Regions from separate parts of the Streptomyces sp. NPDC031497 genome, predicted to be linked through region 1. Evidence: riboswitches for the same ligand, from Rfam matches in the RefSeq annotation. Region 1 holds a riboswitch; each other region holds the start of a gene.
What was found. A riboswitch is a leader RNA that binds a small molecule or an ion and turns the genes downstream of it on or off. The one in region 1 is predicted to bind cyclic di-AMP.

Region 1 (4,839 bases):
TTCGGCTTCGAGCACGCCGGCACGGTCCGGGAGGTGGGCACCAAGTTCGGCCGCTGGCTGGACCTCACGCTCATGCGGCTGCCGCTGGCCTGAGACGGCGACGCGCGCGGGGTACGACCGATTAGGGTGACCGCGTGGCGAGAGTGCGGTTGAGCGTGGCCGAGCGGCGGGAGGAACTGCTGCGGGCCGCCATCGAGCAGATCGAGGCGCGGGGCGTGGCGGCGGTACGGATCGCCGATGTCGCCTCGGCCCTCGGGGTGAGCAACGCGCTGGTGCTGTACCACTTCTCGACGAAGGAGAAGCTGGTCGCCGCCGCCTTCGCCTACGCCGCCGAGGACGACCTGACGCATCTGCGCAAGCTGCTGGGCCGAGGTACGTCGGCGTCCCGCCGGCTGCGGGCGGCGGTGCGCTGGTACGCGCCGACCGGGCAGGCGAAGGGCTGGCGGCTGTGGATCGAGGGCTGGGCGGTGGCGCTGCGCGAGCCCGCCCTGCGGGAGGTCACCAAGAAGCTGGACCGGCAGTGGAAGGCGGCGATCGCGGAGGTCATAGCCGAAGGGGTGGCCGCCGGCGAGTTCCGGTGCCCCGACCCCACGGCCGCGGCGCTGCGGCTGACCGCCCTGCTCGACGGGCTCGCCGTCCAGCTCACCTCGTATCCGGGCGCCCTGTCCCGCTCCCGGGCGCAGGAGTGGGTCGACGAGGCGCTGGCACGCGAACTGGGGCTGGCCGAGGAGCAGTGAGGGGCGGCCCACCAGGGTGCCGCCCCTTACGCGTTCTTGCCGCGTTCAAGCCGTTCTTGCCGCCCTCAAGCCGTTCTTGCCGCCCTCAAGCCACAGAGGCGATCCGCATCTTGATGTCGTCCGGGGAGAGTGCCCCCTTGGCCGTCACGTGGTCGCCCGACGACTCGCCGCGCAGCCGTCGTCCGATCCACGGCACCAGGTACTCACGGGCCCAGTGCACGTCGTCGCGGCGGACCTCCAGGGTGCCGCGGGGCGGCAGCGGGGGCCACGGCTGGTCCGGGTCGGCCGGAACCTCGACGCCGAGCACCTGGCCGGCCCGCAGCGCCACGCGTGTGTGCCCCTCGGGAGACAGGTGCAGCCGGTCGCCGTCCCAGGCCCGCCGGTCCTGCACGGTCTTCAGGGACCACAGGTCGAGGACCGGGCAGCCGTACCGGTCGGCGACGGCCCGGACATGGCCGTTGTAGGTGGCGATCTTGCCGCGCAGATGCTTGAGGACGGGCACGCCCCGGGTGTCGAACCCGGTGGTCACCAGAACCGTGCCGACGGCCTCGGTCAGTTGGGCCACGGCCCGCTCGAACCGCTCGGCCACCTCGTCGGGGTCGGTGCCGGGGCGGATGATGTCGTTGCCGCCGGCGGAGAAGGAGACCAGGTCCGGGGCGAGTTCCAGGGCCTGCGGCACCTGGTCCGCCACGATCTGGTCGAGCAGTTTCCCGCGCACCGCGAGGTTGGTGTACTCGAAGTCGCCCTCGGGCTGCCGGTCCGACAGCAGTACCGCGAACCGGTCCGCCCAGCCGACGAACGCCCCGTCGGGGCCGGGGTCGCCGACGCCCTCGGTGAAGCTGTCCCCCACCGCTACGTACGACCCGATCACTGATGCATTGTCACTCTTCGAATCGTCTGCCACGTCGGACCATGATTCACCTTCGACTGTGACCTACGCGACCGTAATCAGGGGTTGACGAACGGTGAGATAAGACACGCCTAAATACTCGACCAAGCCAGGAATAAGCCTCCGAACAGCGGCGTTGAAGGGTCGATCGCCCGAAGGCCGGACCCGGGGATCGGGGTCCGGCCTTCGGACTGCGTGTCAGATCAGGGGGGTGCCGGGTCAGCCGACGGCGACGCCCTTGGAGCGGAGGTAACCGACCGGGTCGATGTCGGAGCCGTAGTCGGGGGTGGTCCGGATCTCGAAGTGGAGGTGCGGGCCGGTCACGTTGCCGGTGGCGCCGGAGAGGCCGACCTGCTGGCCCGCGGTCACGGTCTGGCCGACCGAGACGGAGAGCGCGGAGAGGTGGCCGTACTGCGCGTAGTAGCCGTCGGCGAGCCTGATGACGACCTGGTTGCCGTAGGCACCGCCCCAGCCCGCCGTGACGACCGTGCCCGCGCCGACGGCCTTGACCGGGGTGCCGGTCGGAACGACGAAGTCGACGCCGGTGTGGTAGCCGCTGGACCACATGCTGCCGGCCACGTGGTAGCCGGTGCCGATGGTGCCGCCGGTGACCGGGAGGTTGAATCCGGAGGCGGTCGTCGTCGACGCGCCCGAGGAGGGGGTCGTGTTCGAGGACGACGTGGAGTTCGAGGAGTTCGAGGACGACGAGGAGGGGGCGGCGGGCTGCGCGTGGGACCGCGTCCCGGACCGGGAGTCCGCGTTCGGGGTGTCGGTCGTCGCGGCGTGGCGGCCGTCGAGCGTGAGCCTGAGACCGGGGTGGATCAGCGAGGGGTTGTCGCCGACCGCCTGCCGGTTGTCGGCGTAGAGCCGGGGCCAGCCGCCGTCGACATGGTGTTCGCGGGCGATCTTCGAGAGATAGTCGCCGGGCACCACCGTGTAGACGCGGTGCGTGGAATTCCCGGTGCCGGAATCCCGAACGGCGGTCTTCTCGACTGTCGGAAGCGCCTGCGTGATCTTTTCGGAAACGGACTGCGAGGTGGCCGCGTGGGCGCCGGTGGCCCCCATGAGCGGCAGAGCCAGCGCGGCGCCACCGGTTCCGGCGACGGCCATCGAGCGGGTGAAACGCTGGGACTTGGGGCGGCGGTGCTTACCCTTCGCGGGCATGACGCATTCCTCTCCGGCGCCTGCGAGGTGAGCTGTCGGGTTCGGGCTGGAGCTGCCCGGCCACGCGGGAAGATGTGGCTACACCCCTAGCCGTCCCGGGAACCGGAACAGGCGGTCATACCTGGTGGGTCCCCCGCTCCTGCCAGGCACGGGTGAGTGTGTGTGGGGACTCCGGGCGGCGGCAGGATTCGGCGTTCCGTCCGGATGCGTGGCGAACGTAAGCGAGTAGGACGCACATAAACAAGCGCCAGGTTCCGCATGTCCAATTTCGACTTGATCCGTTAGGGGAATTCCCGGTCACCCTCCGTGAATTCCAGCCTTACGCATTTTTCCAAGCGCCTTGAAAAGCACCGGAATTACGTGAACATGACGCGCGACGGACGGTCACGAATATGACGCTCCTCACGCACGTCACACCACGTCCCCTTATTACGGACCGAGTGGCAATGAAGGCGCCAAATCGGGCAGAAGGATCAGATGCGACGCAGCCGGAGAACCGTCGCATCCAGGTCGCCGCGCAGCTCGGTGCGCAGCCCGTGGTGCAACAGGACCGCACCTCGATGCACTTCGCCCGTTTCGCGGCATTCGTACGATGCCGTCGGGTCGAGGCCCTGCAGGCGCAGCGCCGGCATCGGCTCGCCGTAGCTCTGCGCCTGGAGCCAGGCGAGGACCACGGTCTCGTCGCCGAGCGTGTACTGCACCGCGCTCAGCCCGCCGGTCGGCGGCCGCAGCCGGAACTGGTCGCCGCGCTGCACCAGGGGCCGGATGTCCTTGTAGAGCTCCACCCAGCGGCCGGCCTCGGCGAGCTCCTCCTCGGTCCACTGCGAGAGGTCGCCACCGACGCCGAGCGCCCCGGCCATGGAGCTGACGAACCGGAAACGCAGGCTGCTGACCCGGCCGTTGAGCTGGTGGTTCGGGCTGTCGGTGACCCAGGCGGACATCACCCGGGCCGGGTGGATCTGGCTGAAGCCGTGCTGGATGGCGAGCCGGTCCAGCGGGTCGGTGTTGTCGGAGGTCCACACCTCGTCGGTACGGCTCATGATGCCGAGGTCGATCCGGCCGCCACCGCCGGAGCAGGACTCGATGGCGACGTTCGGGTGGGCCGCCCGGATCCGGTCGAGCAGGGCGTACAGCCCACGGACATGGTCGACCCACAGCCGCTGGGGGTACGGCTCGCCGGGCCAGCCCGCGTCGGTGAAACAGCGGTTGAAGTCCCACTTGACGTAGTCGATCGGGGCGCTGGACAGCAGGGTGTCGAGCTGCTCCCAGAGATACTCCTGGACGTCTTCGCGGGCAAGGTTGAGGACGAGCTGATTGCGCAGTTCCGTCCGCTTTCGTCCCTGCTGGTACTGCACCCAGTCGGGGTGCGCGCGGTACAGGTCGCTGTCCGCGTTGACCATCTCGGGCTCGACCCAGATGCCGAACTGCATGCCGAGGGCGTGCACGTAGTCCCCGAGGGGCTTGAGGCCCTTGGGGAAACGGTCGGGGTTGGGCGTCCAGTCGCCGAGGCCGGCACGGTCGCTGGTGCGCTTGCCGAACCAGCCGTCGTCGACCACGAACAGCTCGATGCCGATCGCGGCGGCCCGGCGGGCGAGGGTGGCCTGCTGCTCCTCGGAGATGTCGAAGGTGGTGGCCTCCCAGGAGTTGAACAGCACCGGCCGGTCCCGGTCGGCGTCCGGGATGACGTACGCCCGCTGGTAGGCGTGCCAGGCGCGGCTGGCCCCGCCGAAGCCGCCGTCGGTCCACAGGCCCGCGAAGAGAGGGCTGGTGTACGACTCGCCCTCGGCCAGCATCAGCAGGCCCGAGTCGTCGTAGCCGGCGCCGCCGGTGATCTGCACGCGCGCGTCGGGGAGTTGGGCGACGGCGATCCGCCAGGAGCCGGACCAGCCGAGGGCGCAGCCCCAGACCTCGCCGCGCTCCTCGGTGGCGTCGGTGTCGAGGGCGACCCAGGGCAGGTGCTGGTGGCTGGTGTGGCCGCGGCGGCTGCCGATGACCTTCTCGCCGTAGGTGAGGGGCGCGCGGGTCAGGCGGGACTCGGCGGCCCAGCGG
Region 2 (4,839 bases), on a different contig from region 1:
CGAGATGTCCCGGATCATCCGCACCCGCCGTCCCTGGGATCCGCGCCTGCCGCGCACCGCGCTCCCGCACTGGCCGGTACGGATCCTGGGTCCGTCCTTCGGTCTGACCCAGGACTACATACGCAAGCACCTCGGCATCCGCTTCCGCGTCGACAACAGCCGGGGCGTCCAGGAACTGGGCCTCACCTACCGGCCCGTCGAGGAGACCCTCCTGGACCACCACGAGAGCTGGCGCACGCGGCGGCGGAGGGTCTGACCCCGACGGCCGGGTCTCAGGCCGGGCGGATCACCCGGTGGATCGCCGACTCCCCGGCGTTGTAGATCGACTCCTCGCGGATGGACGCCCCCGGGCTCGGCGCGTGGATCATCATGCCGTTGCCCGCGTAGACCCCGACGTGGCTGTCGTTGTCGAAGAAGAAGACCAGGTCGCCGGGCTCGATGGCGGCCAGCGTCAGCGGGGTGCCGGCGAAGGTCTGGTCCGGCGCGCTGCGCGGCAGCGACACCCCGGCGGCCCGCCAGGCGGCCTGGGTGAGGCTGGAGCAGTCGTACGACTCCGGACCGGTCGCGCCCCAGACACAGGGCCGCCCGATCTGCGCCCGGGCGAACGCCAGCGCCTTCATGGCCTTGCCGGGCTCGGCCGCGGCACCGGGCACGAGGAAGGATCCGGTGTCGGTGACGGCGCCGGGCGCGAAGGTGACCGCGGCGGCCGGGGGCGCGGTGGGGAGCGGGGCGGTGACCACGGGCGGCGCGGTCGGGACGGGGGCGGTGACCACCGGGGGTGCGGTCGGCACAGGGGCGGCGGTGGGGAACGGGGCCGGGGCGACCGGAGCCGGGGCAACCGGGGCTGCGGTGGCCATCGCCATGGGGGGCGCGCTCATCGCGGCGGGGGACGCCATCATCGCCCACGGAGGGTCCGTCACCGCCGTGGGTATCACCGCCGTGGGTATCGGCGCCTGGGGCGCGGGCATCGCCGGGGCGGTGGCGTAGGCGGCGGCCGCGGGCTGCATCGCGGCCGCGTAGGCGCCCGTGTCGGCGGCGGGCGCGTCGGGGTAGGCGCTGGTGCCGAAGTCGGCCGGGGGCATGGCGGCGGGGGCCGGCATGGCGTAGGCGGCGGGATAGACGGTCTCCGCGGCGGCCGGGGGCGCGCCGGCGTAGGCGGCGGTCGCGGCCGGCGCCATACCCGGGAAGAAACCGGTGTCGATCGGGCCCGAGACGGGCGCGGCGGCCATGGCGGGTGCGGCGGTCGGGAAGGCGCCGGTGTTGGCGGGGGCCGCGGTCGGGAACGCGCCCGTGTTCGTGGGTGTCGCGGTCGGGAACGCGCCCGTGTCGTCCGGCATCGGGAACGTGCCGGTGGCGCCCGGAGTCATGACCCGGAAGGAACCGGTGTCGCCGGGGCTCGCGGGCGGCACGGCACCCACGTCCATGGCGGTCACGGCCGGGAAGGCGCCGGTGGCGCCCGGGGTCATGATGCGGAAGCCACCCGTGTCCGCCGGGGACATGGGCTGGGCGGCGCCCGGGGTCATGACGCGGAAGGAGCCGGTGTCCGTCGCGGGCACCGCCGGGATGGCGCCCGTGTCCGTCACGGTCATCGCCGGGAAGGCGCCCGTACCGGTCAGGGCGTCGGTCTGGAAGGCGCCGGTGTCGCCGTACTGGCCGGGCATGCCGGCGGGGGCCGGCCACTGCTGCGCCGGGACATGCGCCTCGGGCGTGGGCCAGGGGGCCTGGACGGCCGGGGCCGGCTGCGGGGCCGGCGCGGCCGGTTCGAGCGCCGCGATCGCGCGCTGCCCGGTGCGCCGGGACAGCACCTCGCGCGCCTTGGCGATCTTCAGCTGGCTCTTGGTCTTGGACGTGCCCGGGGTGGCACGCTGCGGCGCGGCGGGGGGCAGCGCCTTGGGCGCGCTCGACGAGCCCGGGGGCAGCGCCGCGGGGGACCCGGCCGTCAGTTCCAGCTTTGGACGCTCCGGCAGTTCACGGACGACCTCGATGTCGCTGTTCGCGGACGGCCCCGCGGTCAGCTCCGGCCGGGACGGCCCGGAGTCCTCCAACTGGCCCAGCAGGTCGGCGGCCATGGCGCTGACGGGCCGCCGCGGGCCGGGCCGGGTGGGCTGCCGGTCGGAGGGCAGCGCCGCCGGGACACTCGGCCCCAGTCGCGATCGCGCGCCGTCGAACCACTCCCGGGCGATGCTCTCGAGGCCCGGGTCGTCACGCCGGGGCCGCTTGAACAGCGGGACACCGCGGGACCGCGAGCCCCCGTTCATCGCACGTGTGGCGTTGTAGTTCCCGGTGGCGTTCTCGGCCTGGTCGTAGAGGCTGTCGATCCGCTGTCGAACCTCGTCACGGCTCTCGGGCGCCATGGGGGTCGTGCTCCTTCCGTGCTCCGCCTACCGAGTTAGCTGTCGGGTTCGGGCGGGTCGATCCGGAAGGCATGCCCTACGGTCCTTGCCCCTAAGGGCAGTTGACCGATTCACCCCAGTGGTTCGGTTGGGTCCCCGGCTCCGGAACGCCCCGTTGGGCACCGGATTAGGCGGAGGCCGCGCGGCCCGACGGGATTCGCCGGGGGGAGCCGAGCGGCTTGCCCGTCAACTTAGCCAACTTGTGTCACTCGTGTGAAGGTTGAAGTGCGTAATGTCCGATACGTAATTGTGATGTTCGTCGTAGCGTTCGAGATCCGGCCGTGCGGGACGGTATTTCGCCCGCACCCCGATCGCCGTCGCGCGGCCGTCGCAGCGGTGCCGTCGGCTGCCCGAGGAGTTCGCTTCCTGTGAGGTCACCGTGAATTTCCGGGACAGTTGAACACAGTGGCGCCACGCCGCGTATAGGGCGAGGGATTTCCATGTCCGGCCGACCACGACACGCAGGGGAACGACCTTGAGACCCAACAGGCGCAGACGCCCGACCGGCGCACAACGCGCGACCTTCGCAGCGGTCGCTCTGATGCTCGGCGGCGGAACACTGGTCGCGGTGAACGTCTACGCCTCGGCGACCGAATCGGACCAGTCCGGGCAGACCGCCACCGCCCAGGTGCTGTCCGCGCCCACCGTCTACTGCCCCGACGTCGGCAGTCGGCTGACGGACGTGCCCGACGCGGCCCGGGCCGACGTGGACGGTGAACTCGCCCAGCTGGACCAGCAGATCGCGGCCGCCTATCAGCAGCTCAAGGAGTCGGCCGCGGCGATCCAGCAGAACCCCGGCCTCGCCGACCAGACGATCCTGGATCCGCTGAAGGAGAAGCGGTCCGAATCCCTCCAGCGCATCGCCGACGCCATCGGCCGCGAGGGCGACCGCCCCCAGGGCCTCGACGACCTCGCCGCCTGCACCCTGCGCTCCTCGGACCAGGGCGCCGGGCAGTCGGCGTCACCGCAGGACGGCGCCACACCGAGCCAGAGCGCCAGTGCGAGCGCCGGCGCCAGTGCGAGTGCCGGCGCGGGTGCCGGGATCGGCGGCCAGGGCGGCAACGGCCCCGTCGCCGCCGACTACGCCGACATCACCACCGTCCAGCCCAATGTCGCGACCCCGGCCGAGCAACCCGGCGGCTCCACCGGCACCTTCGCCTCCAGTTGCGGTGTCAACGCGAACGGCCTGTTCAACTCGGACAACGTGATCGTCGCGCCCGGTGTCTCCAACGGCGCCCACCACTTCCACGACTACATCGGCAACCAGTCCAACAACGCCTTCGCCAGCGACGACGACCTCGCCAACGCCGACACCAGCTGCGCGGATCAGGGCGACAAGTCCACGTACTACTGGCCCGTGCTGCGGCTGCAGAACGGCAAGCAGGAGCGGGACGCCGACAAGCCGGGCGGCGGCACCGAGGGCAACGCCGGGCAGATCGTCACGGCGAAGCAGGTCACGCTGACCTTCGAGGGCAACCCGACCTCCAAGGTCACCGAGATGCCGCGGCTGCTGCGCATCATCACCGGTGACGCCAAGGCCTTCGTCAACGGCCCGGCCAACGCCAACGCCTCCTGGAGCTGCACCGGTTTCGAGGACCGGCAGCTCAAGGACAAGTACCCGCTCTGCCCCTCGGGCAGTGACGTCGTACGCACGTTCAAGTTCCAGAGCTGCTGGGACGGCCGGAACATCGACAGCGCCAACCACCGCACCCATGTGGCGTTCGCCGCGGCCGACGGCAGCTGCCCCGCCGGTTTCCAGGCGATCCCGCAGCTGGTGCAGCGCATCGTCTACGACGTCGACGCACCGAGCCTCCAGGACGGCGGCCGTACCGTCCCGCTGTTCTCGGTGGACTCGTTCCCCGAGCAGCTGCACAAGCCCGTCACCGACCACGGCGACTTCATCAACGTCTTCGACGAGGGCCTGATGCGGAAGATGGTCGACTGCATCAACTCCGGCCGTACCTGCGGGGCGGGGGCCGACGAGCAGCCGCCGTCGCAGAGCGCCGAACCCGACCCGTCCGAGTCGGCGAGCCCGGAGAACCCGCCGTCCGAGTCGGCGAGCCCGGTCACCGAGCCGAGCGAGACGGCGACCCAGGCCGACCCGCCGGCCGAGACCGAGAGCGCCCAGCCCTCCGAGCCGCCGGCCGAGCCGTCCGCCACGAAGACCGCGGGCGGCAACACCGGTCTGCCGCAGGTCTACACGAGCGCCTCGCCCAAGAAGTCGTCGGGCACGGGGGGCGGTGTCATCAGCCGGCCGACCGAGCGGCCCGAGACCCAGACCCCGGCCGGCACGGCGACCGGCACGGCGACCGAGGCCGGTGCCGCTCCGGCGGGCCAGGAGAACCCGTCCACCGCACCCCAGACCGAGCCGCAGGCCGTCCAGGGTGATCTCGCCGAGACCGGCGCCCACCTGTGGCCGGCTCTCTTCGGCGGACTGCTGCTGGCC
Region 3 (4,839 bases), on a different contig from region 1:
TCGAGCGCACCAACTACTTCGAGACCATGCCCGCCCACCAGCTGGAGCTCGCCCTCTGGCTGGAGGCCGACCGCATGGGCTCCCTGCTCGCCGCCCTGGACGACGAGTCCATGGAGAACCAGCGGGACGTCGTCAAGAACGAGCGCCGCCAGCGCTACGACAACGTCCCCTACGGCACCGCCTTCGAGAAGCTGACCGCGCTCGCCTACCCGGAGGGCCACCCCTACCACCACACGCCGATCGGCTCGATGGCCGACCTGGACGCGGCCACCCTGGAGGACGCGCGGGCGTTCTTCCGTACCTACTACGCGCCCAACAACGCGGTGCTCTCGGTGGTCGGCGACATCGACCCCCAGCAGACCCTCGCCTGGATCGAGAAGTACTTCGGCTCCATCCAGGCGCACGACGGCAAGCCCGCCCCGCGCGACGGTTCGCTGCCCGACATCATGGGCGAGCAGCTGCGCGAGGTCGTCGTGGAGGAGGTGCCCGCGCGCGCGTTGATGGCCGCCTACCGGCTCCCGGAGGACGGCACGCGCGTGTCCGACGCGGCCGACCTGGCCCTCACCGTCCTCGGCGGTGGCGAGTCCTCCCGCCTCTACAACCGCCTCGTGCGGCGCGACCGTACGGCTGTCGCCGCCGGCTTCGGCCTGCTGCGGCTCGCCGGTGCGCCCTCCCTGGGCTGGCTGGACGTGAAGACCTCCGGTGACGTCGAGGTGCCGGTCATCGAGACCGCCATCGACGAGGAGCTCGCCCGGTTCGCCGAGGAGGGTCCCACGCCCGAGGAGATGGAGCGCGCCCAGGCCCAGTTGGAGCGCGAGTGGCTGGACCGGCTGGGCACCGTCGCCGGCCGCGCGGACGAACTGTGCCGGTTCGCCGTCCTGTTCGGTGACCCGCAGCTCGCCCTGACCGCCGTCCAGCGCGTCCTCGCGGTGACCCCGCAAGAGGTCCAGGAGGTCGCCAAGGCCCGGCTGCGGCCGGACAACCGCGCGGTGCTCGTCTACGAGCCCAAGTCCCCGGAGACGGTCGAGGACGCCGACGTACCCGAGGACCCCGAGGCCGAGGCCACGGTCGAGGCCGCCACCGCCGAGCACGACGACGAGGAGACGGCCAAGTGACCGAGCTCGCCACCATGGAATTCCACCCCCAGCCCCGAGCGGGCGAGGCCCGGCCCTGGGCCTTCCCGGCACCCGAGCGCGGCACCCTGGACAACGGCCTGACCGTGCTGCGCTGCCACCGCCCCGGCCAGCAGGTCGTCGCCGTCGAGGTGCTCCTGGACGCGCCCCTGGACGCCGAGCCGGCCGGCCTGGACGGCGTCGCCACGATCATGGCGCGCGCCTTCTCCGAGGGCACCGACAAGCACTCCGCCGAGGATTACGCCGCCGAGCTGGAGCGGGCCGGCGCCACCCTCGACGCACACGCCGACCACCCCGGCGTCCGGCTCAGCCTGGAGGTCCCCGCCTCCCGCCTGGGCAAGGGGCTCGGGCTGCTCTCCGACGCGCTGAGGGCACCCGCTTTCGCCGACAGCGAGGTCGAGCGGCTGGTCCGCAACCGCCTCGACGAGATCCCGCACGAGCTGGCCAACCCCAGCCGCCGGGCCGCCAAGCAGCTCTACAAGGAACTGTTCCCGTCGACCGCGCGGATGTCCCGGCCGCGCCAGGGCACCGAGGACACCGTAGAGAAGATCGACGCGGCCGCCGTACGCGCGTTCTACGACCGGCACGTGCGGCCGGCCACCGCCACCGCGGTCGTCGTCGGCGACCTGACCGGCATCGACCTGGACGAGCTGCTCGGCGAGACGCTGGGTGCCTGGCGCGGCTCCACCGCCCAGCCCCGGCCGGTGCCCGCGGTCTCCGCCGACGACACCGGCCGTGTCGTCATCGTGGACCGCCCCGGAGCCGTCCAGACGCAGCTGCTCATCGGCCGCGTCGGCGCCGACCGGCACGACCGCGTCTGGCCCGCCCAGGTGCTCGGCACCTACTGCCTGGGCGGCACCCTCACCTCGCGCCTGGACCGTGTCCTGCGCGAGGAGAAGGGCTACACGTACGGTGTCCGCGCCTTCGGGCAGGTCCTGCGGTCCGCCCCCGACGGCTCAGGCGCCTCGCTGCTCGCCATCAGCGGTTCCGTGGACACCCCGAACACCGGCCCGGCACTCCAGGACCTGTGGACGGTGCTGCGCACCCTCGCCTCCGGGGGCCTCACGGACGCCGAGCGCGATGTCGCCGTGCAGAACCTCGTCGGCGTGGCACCGCTCAAGTACGAGACGGCGGCGGCCGTCGCCGGCACCCTGGCCGACCAGGTCGAGCAGCATCTGCCCGACGACTTCCAGGCCACGCTCTACCGGCAACTGGCCGCCACCGGCACCGTGGAGGCCACCGCGGCGGTCGTGAACGCCTTCCCGGTCGACCACCTGGTGACCGTCCTGGTCGGCGACGCGGCGCAGATCCAGGAGCCCGTCGAGGCCCTCGGTATCGGCGAAGTGACGGTCGTCGCCGCGGAGTAAGCCTCGCGCGGCGAGCGGCGAAGCAAGCGGCGCGGCCGGACGAGCGGCACGCGCGTGAAGCGGCCCTGGTGACTGTTGCGTCACCAGGGCTGCCGAATGTCCGAATTAGGGCGGAGGTTGCCTGTCTGCCCTGTGGGATGCGCGACAAAAGCCGTGATCCGTTTGAGCATTGCTCAGGCGTCCTCGTAGGTTCTTCCGGACTGTTCGTCAGGCAGTGCGCCGCGCCCGCGGCACCGGACAGTCATCGCCGAGTCCCCGTACGGCGCGAGCCAGGGGAGCCGGGGACCCACGCAGTCCCTGGGGTGAATCGGGCGCCCGCGCGAGCCGCGAGGGGGCCCGTAGGAGACCTTCCTGCTCCGAACCCGTCAGCTAACCCGGTAGGCGAGAGGGAAGGAAAGGACCAACCTCTACATGGCGTTCATGTGCGCCTCCGGGAAGCACCGTCGTCCCGGTCGGGTCAAGCGCACCACCGCGCAGGCCGCCGGCATCGCGGCCCTCACCACCACGGGTGTCATCGGCACCGTCTCGGCCGCCCCGGCGCTCGCCGCCGAGAACTCCGTCGAGCAGACCGGCCTCACCCCGGTCATCACCGTCAGCGACTCGGTCGCCGACCAGATCGACGCCCAGGCCGCCGCGCAGACGGCCGCCGCCGAGCGCAAGGCGGCCGAGGAGGCCGCACGCAAGAAGGCCGCCGAGAAGGCCAAGAAGGAGCGCGAGGCCGAGGCTCGTGCCGCGCGGGAGGCGGAGCGCAAGCGCCTCAACGCCTTCGTCGCGCCGATCTCCGGCTCGTACGTCTCCACCGGCTACAAGACCGGCGGCTCCCTGTGGTCCTCCGGCGCCCACACCGGCATCGACTTCCACGCCGCCACCGGCACGGTGGTGCACGCCGTCGGCACCGGCACGGTCGTCTCCACCGGCTGGGGCGGGTCCTACGGCAACCAGATCGTCATCAAGATGGCCGACGGCATGTACACCCAGTACGGTCACCTGTCGTCGATCGGCGTCTCGGTTGGCCAGAAGGTCACCCCGGGCCAGCAGATCGGCCTCTCCGGCGCTACCGGCAACGTGACCGGCCCCCACCTCCACTTCGAGGCCCGTACGACCCCTGAGTACGGCTCGGACGTCGACCCGGTCGCCTACCTCCGCAAGCACGGCGTGAACGTCTGACCCGAGCACATGGCGACGGCCCTGTGACGTCGCACGGCGAGAGTCCCGAAGCCCCGGCCCCGAGCCGGGGCTTTCGCCGTTTTCGTGACCCCGGTGTCCAAAAAATATGCATGGATTCAGGGCCGCCGTCGGAAATTCCCGCCCATTGCAATAGAGTCACGGAACGGACGCCACTCGGCGGCGTTTCACGGGGATTAAGGCGGAGGTCGGACATGCGTATTCCGGCGCACTCGGTATGCACGGCGATCCGGGACGACATCGTCGCGGGTGTCTACGAGCGCGGCAGCCGGCTCACCGAGGAACTCCTGGCCCGTCGCTACGGCGTCTCGCGCGTCCCCGTCCGCGAGGCCCTGCGCACCCTGGAGGCCGAGGGCTTCGTGGTGACGCGCCGGCACGCGGGCGCGTGCGTCGCGGAACCGACCGAGCAGGAGGCCGCCGACCTGCTGGAGATGCGCCTGCTCCTGGAGCCGCTCGGCGCATCCCGGGCCGCCCAGCGCCGTACCGAGGCCCACCTCAAGGTGCTGCGCGGACTCGTCAGGCTGGGCCAGGAACGGGCCCGCAGGGGCGGCAGCGAGGACCTGCGCTCCCTGGGCGGCTGGTTCCACGAGACGCTCGCCCAGGCCACCGGCAGCCACGCCCTGACCTCGACACTCACCCAGCTGCGGCACAAGATCGCCTGGATGTACGCCGTCGACGCGCCCGCCAACCCCGTGGAGTCCTGGGCCGAGCACGGCGCCATCGTGGACGCGGTGACGCGCGGCGACAGCGAACGCGCGCGGGCGATCACCGCGCTGCACACCGAGCGGTCCGCGGTCTCCCACCGGCTGCGCTTTTCCGGCGGCACGGACCGGGCGAACGGTGTGAGGACTTCGCAACATCCCGTAAACATGTCGGGCCTGCGGCATTAACACGGGCGCCGTATACAAAGAGGGGTTATTCGGTGGAGCGCTATTTCCGTTGCCCTCTGTCGGTCTCCATCGCCCATATTTCGCGCGCGCCCAGAATTTCCGGTGGCGCGTCATCGGCGTGCCCGATGGGGAATTAACTATGCCCGGCGCAAAGTCCGGTCCCGTATAAAGGGTGGCTCTTCGAGAAGACCGGCGCCGAGCGACGTCACGGCGGCGGGAACGGCGGAGGGGGGGGGGGGGAGGGGGGGGGGGGGGGGGGGGTGG

Region 2: linked by a shared signal. The riboswitch ahead of ACZ5K7_RS18085 (C40 family peptidase) and the one ahead of ACZ5K7_RS12755 (M23 family metallopeptidase) in region 1 are both predicted to bind cyclic di-AMP.
Region 3: linked by a shared signal. The riboswitch ahead of ACZ5K7_RS39300 (M23 family metallopeptidase) and the one ahead of ACZ5K7_RS12755 (M23 family metallopeptidase) in region 1 are both predicted to bind cyclic di-AMP.

The regions. Positions count from the first base shown of each region.
Region 1 is NZ_JBVIKO010000005.1:296,928-301,766, forward strand. Features, by position in the region: gene ACZ5K7_RS12740 (GNAT family N-acetyltransferase) at 1-93, shown strand, start outside; gene ACZ5K7_RS12745 (TetR/AcrR family transcriptional regulator) at 135-737, shown strand; gene ACZ5K7_RS12750 (SGNH/GDSL hydrolase family protein) at 823-1,608, opposite strand; gene ACZ5K7_RS12755 (M23 family metallopeptidase) at 1,846-2,790, opposite strand; cyclic di-AMP (ydaO/yuaA leader) riboswitch at 2,793-2,955, opposite strand; gene ACZ5K7_RS12760 (alpha-galactosidase) at 3,264-4,839, opposite strand, start outside.
Region 2 is NZ_JBVIKO010000008.1:197-5,035, reverse strand. Features, by position in the region: gene ACZ5K7_RS18090 (NAD-dependent epimerase/dehydratase family protein) at 1-256, shown strand, start outside; gene ACZ5K7_RS18085 (C40 family peptidase) at 273-2,354, opposite strand; cyclic di-AMP (ydaO/yuaA leader) riboswitch at 2,363-2,537, opposite strand; gene ACZ5K7_RS18080 (DUF1996 domain-containing protein) at 2,935-4,839, shown strand, end outside.
Region 3 is NZ_JBVIKO010000027.1:134,261-139,099, forward strand. Features, by position in the region: gene ACZ5K7_RS39290 (M16 family metallopeptidase) at 1-1,115, shown strand, start outside; gene ACZ5K7_RS39295 (M16 family metallopeptidase) at 1,112-2,500, shown strand; cyclic di-AMP (ydaO/yuaA leader) riboswitch at 2,736-2,899, shown strand; gene ACZ5K7_RS39300 (M23 family metallopeptidase) at 2,912-3,667, shown strand; gene ACZ5K7_RS39305 (GntR family transcriptional regulator) at 3,880-4,575, shown strand.